Linked DNA regions of Oleidesulfovibrio alaskensis DSM 16109. The protein of the gene in region 1 interacts with the protein of each later gene in a pairwise test. Links are inferred from orthologs where the notes say so. Each region holds a gene or a part of one and is shown in the gene's direction. Other genes may lie near its edges.

Region 1 (4,992 bases):
GGCTGGACGATATGGATGCGGACCTGAGGCGCCTTAGCCTTGTATTTGCCGATCTGGGCAGACGTGGCGAACTGGAAGGTATGCGCGACATGCGGGCGGAAGGCCCCAACGTGTGGGTACGCCGGCATGCGGCAGCCCGCTAGAACAAGGTTCCGCCGGAGGAGGAGGAATGGCCAAGTCGGATCTGATAGTCGGTCTTGATATCGGCACCACCAAAATATGCTGCGTTGTCGGCGAACCCACGGAAGAGGGCATCGACATTGTGGGCATAGGCACCAGTCCTTCCACAGGGCTGCGTAAAGGGGTGGTTGTCAATATCGAACAAACCGTCCAGTCCATCAAAAAAGCGCTGGAAGAAGCCGAGCTTATGGCAGGCTGCGAAATCCGCTCGGTCTACGCGGGCATCGCGGGCAGCCATATAAAAGGCGCCAACAGCGACGGAGTCATCGCCGTGAAAGGCGGAGAGGTGGCTCCGCGCGATGTCGAGCGCGTGCTCGACGCTGCCAAAGCGCTGAATATTCCCATGGACCGCGAGGTCATTCATATCCTTCCTCAGGAATATATAGTGGATGAGCAGCGCGGCATTGCCGATCCTCTGGGCATGGCGGGCGTGCGGCTTGAGGTGAAGGTGCACATTGTCACCGGCGCTGTGGCCAGCGCCCAGAACATTGTGCGTTCCTGCCATCGCAGCGGGCTGGATGTTTCCGACATTGTGCTTGAGGCACTGGCGTCATCCAAAGCCGTGCTGACCGAAGAAGAACGCGAGATCGGCGTGGCACTGGTTGATCTGGGCGGCGGCACCACGGATATAGCGGTGTTTGCCAACGATTCCATAAAGCACACGGGGGTGCTGGCGCTGGGCGGGCAGAACCTGACCAACGATATAGCTTTCGGGCTGCGTACCCCCATGGCTTCTGCTGAAAAAATTAAAATCAAATATGGCTGCGCCATGGCCGAGATGGTCCGCGACGACGAGGGAATAGAGGTTGCCAGCGTGGGCGACCGCGAACCCCGCCGCCTGTCGCGGCAGGTGCTTGCCGAAATATGCGAACCCCGCATGGAAGAAATCCTGTCGCTGGTCGATCAGGAGCTTGTCCGTTACGGGTTCAAGAACATGATAGGCGCAGGTGTTGTTCTGACCGGTGGTACGGCCCTTATAGAAGGCTGCCAGGAACTGGGGGAACAGATTTTCAACCTGCCCACCCGCATAGGGTATCCCCGCAACGTCGGGGGATTGAAGGATGTGGTCAACAGCCCGAAATTTGCCACCGCCGTGGGGCTTTTGTGCTACGGCGCGGAAAAGGAAGGGCTGGAACTGAAATTCCGGATCCGCGACGGCAACATGTTCAACCGTGTGCTGTCGCGTATGCGGAAGTGGTTCTCTGATATATCGTAACTTTGGGTTTCCACCGTATCGGCTAAAGGAGAGGCATATGGATTTTCACGATATCGATATCGACAGCTCGGCCAAGATCAAGGTCGTCGGCGTCGGCGGTGGCGGCGGTAACGCCGTGAACAACATGATCACATCGACGCTCAAGGGGGTGACTTTTATCACCGCCAACACCGATGTGCAGGCATTGCACCGTTCGCAGGCGGAATTTAAAATTCAGCTTGGCGAGGCGCTTACCAAAGGTCTTGGCGCCGGTGCTGACCCCGAAGTGGGCAGACAGGCAGCCCTTGAAAGCATTGAAGCCATCCGCGAAGCGCTGGGTGAAGCTGACATGGTATTTGTCACCGCCGGCATGGGCGGCGGCACCGGAACCGGTGCGGCGCCCGTTATCGCGCAGGTGGCCAAGGAAATGGGCGCGCTGACAGTGGGCGTTGTGACCAAGCCGTTTTTCTTTGAGGGCAGAAAGCGCCTTGAAGCGGCGGAAAAAGGTATCGAGCAGTTCCGCCAGCAGGTGGACAGCCTTATCACCATTCCCAACGACAGGCTGCTTTCGCTGGCTTCCAAGAAAGCGACTTTCATTGAGATGCTCAAGCGCGCAGACGAAATTCTGTACTTCGCCGTGAAAGGTATTTCAGACCTCATCATGGTGCCCGGTCTGATCAACCTCGACTTTGCCGACGTCAAGGCGGTCATGGGCGAATCGGGTCTGGCCATGATGGGCGCGGGTACTTCGTCCGGAGAATCCCGTGCGCACGAGGCAGCCCAGCGGGCCATTACCAGCCCGCTGCTTGAAGACGTTTCCATTGACGGTGCACGCGGCGTGCTGATGAACATCACCAGCAGCTACGATCTGACCATTCAGGAAGTGAGCGAAGCCGCAGGAGTCATTCAGGAAGCAGCGCACGAAGATGCCCGTATTTTCTTCGGTACCGTGTTTGACGAAAACATGGGCGATGAAATGCGCATCACCGTCATTGCCACCGGCATTGATACGTCGAGTCTGGATGAAATGCATTCCAGCGGCAAAATTACACAGATACGCGGACGTGCGGGCAGCGGTTCCGGCGGCGGTGGCGGCACTGTGTCCGCAACGCCCCATGCTGCCGCGGCAACAGCTCCGCAGGCGGCAGAAACGGCTCCCCGCAGAACGCTGGACAGCAGCGTACCGCGCGGTGTTGCCACGTTCACCGAAGGCGACAGAAGTATTCCCGCCTACCTGCGCAAGCAGCAGGCTGCACAGCCCGCGGCACCCGCGCCCCGTCAGGCAGCGGTTAACGCCGATGAGGATTTCACCTTTGACGAGGATGAATTTGAAATTCCCTCGTTCATCCGCAGAAAGCCTCAGTAACGTTCCGGTTGTGTCTGTTTGATACAGGCGCGGCAGATGACGCGGCTTTTTGCCCGCACCTGCTGCGGTTGTGCCCGTCATGGCGCGGACCGTGGCGTAGTCAGATTCATCAGGTAGACCCCGGCTTGCGGGAAACGATAGCCTCTCCTTTCCCGTATCCGGATCATTAAAAGGCCGCTCTGTACAGAGCGGCCTTTTCAGTTTTTATCTCTCCGGCACAGGCGGCGTCTTTGCGGAGCATTTTTCCGCAGGCTGATGCCGTAAGAAAAATCAGGGTACGACGCAGAAGTGACGGCACATGACCGGTGAGGCCGCACGCGCCGCTCTGCCGGCACCGGATGCCGTCATTCCGGTGTTCCGGCGGTCTCCGGCTGCTGCGGTACCCGTTTGACGTAGTAGACGCATCTTCCCTCGGCAATAAGCTGATCAGGGGCAGCGGCTGCTGTAACGCGTACATGCACGCTGGCTATGCGGTTGCCCATCACGCGTACTTCACCTTCGGCCAGCAGGTCGTCAAAAGGTGCCGGTCGCTGATAGTCCACACGCATGTCAATGGTGGCTGTTTTATCCAGCGGGCCGAAATGCGTCCACAGCGCCACGGCACCGCATATATCCACCAGTACCGCCGTCACGCCGCCGTGCAGCGCGCCGCGTGCCATGTTGCCGCAAAAGGCGTCCTGATACGGCAGCCGTACTCTGGCAAAGCCGGGTACGGCATGTTCCACACGTATTCCGAGAAGTTTGTGAAACGGGATGGACTGTTCCACAAACGTGAGAAGATCTTTGTGTATTTCCTGCATGGAGGCAAAATACGACGGCGCCGTAAACTGCGCAAGAATAATAGGCACTGTGTGCGCACAGCAGTATGAGGAACTGCTCCAAGGTGTGTTGACAGGCACATAAGGGGGGTTGTATAGCTTGTGAACTTATTCTCAGGGCGGGGTGCAATTCCCCACCGGCGGTCAGCCGGCCCGCGGTGATCAGCTCCGCGCCGGCACAGCCCGCGAGCGCCTGCCGTGGCGGCAGGGTCAGCAGATCCGGTGCAATTCCGGAGCCGACGGTCATAGTCCGGATGAAAGAGGATAAGGCAGCAACCTGTACGCAGGGCGGTGCGCCGCCTGTGACAGTCCTTTCGCCTGTGCCGCGTGTTGCGGTGCTGGCTCACTGCCTGTTCCCACGCCCTTGTTCCGTCTTTTTTCACCAGAAGGGAGTGGTATAATGTCTGCAAAAGAATCTTTGCTTACCGGAACATTTGAAGAACGTGTCGAAGCTGCTCTGGATGCCCTGCGCAGGGGCCACGGCGTGCTGGTGACCGATGATGAAGACCGCGAAAATGAAGGTGATCTGATTTTTGCGGCCGAAACGCTGTCAGACAGCCAGATGGCCATGCTCATCAGGGAATGCAGCGGCATAGTGTGCCTGTGTCTGACAGATGAAAAAGTGCGCGCGCTGGGACTGCCCATGATGGTGGAAAACAACTCCAGCCAGTATCAGACGGCGTTCACTGTTTCCATCGAAGCCTCCTGCGGCGTGTCCACCGGAGTTTCGGCAGCGGACAGGGTGTGCACCATTCAGGCTGCCATAGCCGATGATGCCTGCCCGTCGGACCTGTGCCGTCCGGGCCACGTGTTTCCGTTGCGGGCCCGTCCCGGCGGAGTGCTGGAGCGCAGAGGGCACACCGAGGCCACCGTGGACCTGATGCGCCTTGCAGGGCTGAAACCCTGCGGCGTGCTGTGCGAAGTGACCAACCCCGACGGTACCATGGCCCGTCTGCCGCAGATTGTGGATTTCGGCAGAAAACATGATATGGTGGTGCTTACCGTGGATGATCTGGTACGGTACCGTGAGATGAAGGAAAACAAATCGGCCGCGGCGTAAGCCCGCCCCGCCGGCCGGTCTGTGCCGGAACAGCCGGAGATTTTCAGACGGAGCACCGATAAGTCGGCATGGTGCTTCCTGCAAACGGAAAAAGGCCGCCTCTTTCAGAGGCGGCCTTTGATTTTAGTCGGGCATGTAAGCGCGGTGCTATCTGCCGGCCATCTGCTGCAGACGGCGGATGCGCTCTTCCATGGGCGGGTGCGTGCTGAACAGTTCGGCCATACGCACGCCGCTGAACGGGTTGACAATGAACATGTGCGCTGTGGCCTGATTGCCGCTTTGCATGGGTATTCTGCCGCTGTAGGCCCCCAGTTTCTGCAGGGCGCTGGCAAGATACATGGGATTGCCGGAATACCGGGCTCCGGCTTCATCC
Region 2 (4,910 bases), on another replicon or contig:
GGGTGGAAGCTTACCGGTAAGGTGACATCCCACTGGATGGGCGGTCACAGAATAGCATGACCGCAATAATGCCTTTCGGGCGGTTCCGGCTTGACAACGCACGGTTAGCTTGAAATGCATTGGCTGAACGAACAGCTTTTCCGCCGAAAGCCGGCGTATGCATAAGGAGGAAGAATGACCCAGCCCTTCAAGGATGCCATAGGCATCTGCAAGGCCATAATGCGCAACGGGTACGACGCCTACGTGGTCAACACCCAGCTGCAGTCCGAAATTCTCGATCAGGACTGCCTTGAAATAGACATCGCGTGCGAGCCCGGTTATGTGGAGCTCGGCAAGATTTTTCCCGGTCTTGAAATGTCCGGCGAAGACGGCGTGGTGGGCACCCTGCGCGAAGGGGGAACCCTTTTCCGCTTCTACCACACCGACACTGATGATTCTTCGCATCCGGAAGCCACACTTGCCCGTGTGACCCCCACCATGCTGCGCCGCCTTGAGGCAAAAGGTACGCTGCCCGCCTCGCTGGCCTGTCCGTTCATTCCCAGCTCGGCGGAAACATATCAGGGCTTTGACGATTTTTCCAAGGGCGACATACGCTTTGAGGGCGTGCCCGACGAAACCCTGCGCCGTTCTTACGTACTGGGTGTGCGCGCCATGCGCATAGCCGCCAACTTCGACCTGCCCATCGAACCCAACTCGTGGATGGCCATAGTACGCAGTGCAAGCCGCATTCTAGACTATGTGCCGGTAACGGAAATCATGGACGAATGGCGCAAGGTGGAAGCCGAAAACATGTACAAGTTCGTCCAGCTGATGTTTGACTCCATGCTGCTGCACGGACTCATTCCCGAACTGGCCGCACTGTCGCGCATCCGCCACCTGCGCACGCCCGAGGCAGGCGAAGAGACCGTGCTCGACCACACCATAGAATGCATGCGCCGCTACCCCGAAGAACTGCCCTTTGACTGGCTGGGCACCGTGGCCACCATGTTCCACGATGTGGGCAAACTGTATGCCGCCGAATACTACAACGGCAAATGGACATTCTATCAGCACCACCGCATCGGTGCCAAAGTCACACGCAAAATTCTGCGCAGGCTGCACTTTCTGCCGGAAGATGTCGACCTTATCTGCCATCTGGTGCGCAACCACATGCGTTTCCATTTCATGCTCACCGACAAGGGTATACGCCGGTTCAAGGCGCTGGATGAATACCCGCGCCTGATTGAAATGGCCAGAGCCGACATTAAAGCCCGCGACGGCAACTACACGCACTTCAACCACAATATGAAGTACCTTGAACGTGCCGAAACCCCCGAGCAGATGCTGGAACCGCTGCTGAACGGCAACGAAATCATGGAATTCACCGGTCTGAAGCCCGGCCCCTATGTGGGGGTTATCCGCGATGCGCTGCTTAAAGCGCAGGTTACGGGTGAGGTGACCAGCATGGAAGAAGCCATCGAGTACGTCAAAACGTACAGTGAACGCGCTCCCCGATAAAAAAATCAGGGCCGGAGGGGTTCCCCTTCCGGCCCTTCTTCCTATATTCCCCCTGTCGACGCCGCCCGTTTTTACCGCGGGCTGCTGCCTTTCCCGTCGTGCCGCAGCGCGCCGGGCCGCGGCAGCGCCTGTGCGTCAGCCATTCCACTCACCGGAGAAACAGTCATGGTCGATATTCTGAACCTGACATTTGAAGAGCTTGAAACTTTTCTGGTGGAAAAGCTCGGCGAAAAAAAATTCCGCGCCCGCCAGATATGGCAGTGGCTGTGGAACAAATATGTGCGCGATTTTGACCAGATGACCAATGTATCGAAACAGACCCGCGCACAGCTGAAAGAACACGCCCGCATTTTCTGGCCAGAGGTGGTCACAACCAGCAAAAGTCAGGACGGCACCACAAAATTTCTGCTGCGTCTTGCCGACGGCGCACTGGTGGAAACAGTGCTCATACCCGGTTCACAGGGCAGGATTACCCAGTGTCTTTCCTGTCAGGTGGGCTGCGCCATGGGGTGCACCTTTTGCGCCACCGGCACGTTGGGGTTTGAACGCAACATGACCATGTCTGAAATACTGGGGCAGGTGCTGGTGGCACGCGAATATCTTAACGACGTCGCCGAACGGCCCATCCTGCGCAATCTTGTCTTTATGGGCATGGGTGAACCGCTGCTCAATCTGGACGAAATCATGCGCAGCCTGCACACGCTTAACAGCGAACTGGGACTGCAGTTTTCTCCGCGGCGCATCACGGTTTCCACCTGCGGGGTAAACCCCGAAGGGCTGCGCAGGCTGGGCGAAAGCGGGCTTGCCTATCTGGCTGTATCACTGCACGCGCCCACGCAGGAACTGCGGCGCACCATCATGCCCAAAGCCGCCCGCTGGGAACTGAATGACTTCATTGAAGCCCTGCAGAGCTACCCGCTGAAAACGCGTGAACGCATAACCTTTGAATATCTGCTGCTGGGCGGGGTCAACGACTCGCTGGAGCACGCAAAACAGCTTGTCCGGCTTGTTTCACGCACCAAGGCAAAGCTCAATCTCATTGTGTACAACCCGTCGGGCGACGAGGCAGACCCTTATGCAGCCCCCACGGAAGAACGCATTCTGGCTTTTGAGCAATACCTGTGGTCAAAGCATGTCACGGCCATCATACGCAAAAGCAAAGGGGCGGACATCAAAGCCGCCTGCGGTCAGCTGAAAGCCGCCGAAACTGGCGGCACCCCCTGCTGCGCGCAGAGCGACTGACCCGATGCCGCCCTCTGCGGCACAGCCATAAAAAAGACTCCGTACCGGCCACCCTGCGGTGCTCCGGTACGGAGTCTTCATATTTCACAGACAGCCGCAGCTCGCGCTACTGTCTTTTAAGCTGCTCAACCACGTTTTGCAGTTCCTGAGCCATACGGGCCACGTTGCTTACCGCTTCGCTGGACTGCGTCATCACCTCGGACGTTTCCGCCGCAATGCGGTTTATTTCTTCCGCACCACGGGCTATCTGCTCGCTGGCGGCAGACTGCTGTTCCGACGCAGTGGCAATGGAGCGCACCTGATCGGCGGTGCTTTCCACCACGGAATGGATGCTGCCCAGTGATTTGCCAGCACGACCGGCAAGTTCTGTCGATTTCAAAACGGCCTCGCCCGCCTTGTCCATTCCTTCAATGTTTTCACGCGTGCCCTGCTGGATGGCGCTTACCGCTGCGCCCACTTCCGAGGTGGCCTGCATGGTCTTTTCGGCCAGTTTACGCACTTCGTCGGCCACCACGGCAAACCCGCGTCCGGCATCGCCCGCACGGGCAGCTTCAATGGCCGCGTTAAGCGCCAGCAGATTTGTCTGGTCGGCTATATCGCTGATAACGGTCATGATCTTGCCTATACCCTCGGCGTGGCCGCCCAGCGTGTTCAGGCTCTCCTTCAGACTGGTGGCGCGGTTTTTCACCTCGGTGATGGACTGGATAACCGCTTCCACAATCCCCTGTCCCTCTTCGGCATTATTTCTGGCATTGTCGGCACTTCCTGCGGCTTCCGACGCATTTCTGGCCACTTCCAGCACCGTGGCATTCATTTCTTCTATGGCAGCGGCAGTTTCAGAAGTACGCTCGCGCTGCACATCGCTTCCGCGGCTCGCTTCTTCCACCTGTGCCGCCAGCTGTTCCGACGCCGACGAAAGTGACAGAACCACGTGCTCCAGCTGGGCGGCAGCCTGCAGCATACCTTCGCGCTTGGCATTATCCGCTGCTTTGCGGGCTTCTTCAGCCTCCTGCATGGCCACATTGGCTTTTCTGCTCTGTTCCTCGGCCTCAATGGTCTTGGCTTCCGCCGTCTGAATCATGCTTTTGAGATTCTGCACCATTTTACGCAGCGCATCAGCCAGTACGCCTATTTCGTCCTGCCGCTGAACGCGCAGTGTATGGTCCAGCTGACCTTCGGCAACGGCCCCGGCGTATCCCGCGGTCTCACTCATGGCCCCCGCGATATTGCGCACAATAAGGAACAGAACACCGGCAACAAGCAGCGCCACAACCACGGATATGACCCGCACGATATCGGCAAGCTCGTAAGCCGCAGAGTAGATGTCGTCTTCAAAGGCGGTGACACCCACAACCCAGCCGGTTTCCGGTTCCCGCGAATATACAACATCTTTCCACCGGCCATTTTCCTCATGATTCAATTTGCCGGAATCGTTTTTGAGCATTTCTCCGGCCCAGTTCTGCTTCAGCAGATTGGTCATCAGCAGCGAGGAATCAGGATGCGCCAGCACGTTACCGTCGGAGGCCATAATAAATGCGTAGCCTTCCTTTCCTATGGTTACCGGTGCCACAAAGCGTTCCGAAAAGCTGCCCAGTTCCAGCGTACCCAGAAAGACGCCGGCCACTCGGCCGTCACGCATACACGGTACAGACACCACAAAAATCAGGTTACCTGTCAACTGACTTTTCAGCGCGTCTGAAACCACAGGGGTTCCGTTCATGGCTCCCCTGAAGTATTTCCGGCTGCTTATATCAAGCCTGCCGACTTCTTGGGGGTAGGTGCTGGCAATAATATTTCCGTCCGCGTCCGCCAGTTTGACAGCGTCAAAGTCGGGGTAGTTCTTTTTAAACTGCTGCATTTCGCGGGTGACTTCATTCATATCGCCACCTGCAAAAGCCTGTGTAATCTCATCGCGCTGCGCCTGCAGCGTAAGATCGCGTTTGGCATCCTGCACCCAGGTGCCTATAAGTCCGGCCACAGATTCGGAAACCTGTGTCATATGCGCGTTGACGGCCGCGGTGACCGCCTGTTTGGAATATGTCTGGGTAAGCCATGCCGAGGCCCCCATGCCGATAACCAGAATAGTCAGTGTCGGCACCAGAAAGCGTGCCCTGAGATTCATCTTCATTCTATTGCCCCATTGTAAAAAGCACATGCTCCTGCCTGACCGC

The links. Proteins that work in one complex are often made in the same cells at the same time.
Region 2: the proteins of ftsZ (region 1) and rlmN interact in binary tests that used the Escherichia coli proteins (3 or more experiments, as listed by UniProt). The link is inferred for Oleidesulfovibrio alaskensis DSM 16109 from one-to-one orthologs.

What each region holds. Positions count from the first base shown.
Region 1 is NZ_AXWQ01000006.1:12,458-17,449, reverse strand. Bases 600-3,587 are described here. They hold ftsZ (cell division protein FtsZ), read left to right. Parts: upstream 600-1,433; coding sequence 1,434-2,741; downstream 2,742-3,587. Other genes in these bases: H586_RS18220 (PaaI family thioesterase), read right to left, coding at 3,086-3,587; ftsA (cell division protein FtsA), read left to right, coding at 600-1,396. Also shown: H586_RS0105095 (cell division protein FtsQ/DivIB), read left to right, coding at 1-143; more of ftsA, read left to right, coding at 170-599; more of H586_RS18220, read right to left, coding at 3,588-3,589; ribB (3,4-dihydroxy-2-butanone-4-phosphate synthase), read left to right, coding at 3,960-4,619; H586_RS0105060 (zinc metalloprotease HtpX), read right to left, coding at 4,767-4,992. UniProt on the Escherichia coli protein: Essential cell division protein that forms a contractile ring structure (Z ring) at the future cell division site. The regulation of the ring assembly controls the timing and the location of cell division.
Region 2 is NZ_KI519494.1:595,319-600,228, reverse strand. The notes cover bases 795-3,700. They hold rlmN (dual-specificity RNA methyltransferase RlmN), read left to right. Parts: upstream 795-1,662; coding sequence 1,663-2,739; downstream 2,740-3,700. Other genes in these bases: H586_RS0114825 (methyl-accepting chemotaxis protein), read right to left, coding at 2,846-3,700; H586_RS0114835 (HD domain-containing protein), read left to right, coding at 795-1,497. In the rest of the region: H586_RS0114840 (dihydroorotase), read left to right, coding at 1-60; more of H586_RS0114835, read left to right, coding at 175-794; more of H586_RS0114825, read right to left, coding at 3,701-4,867.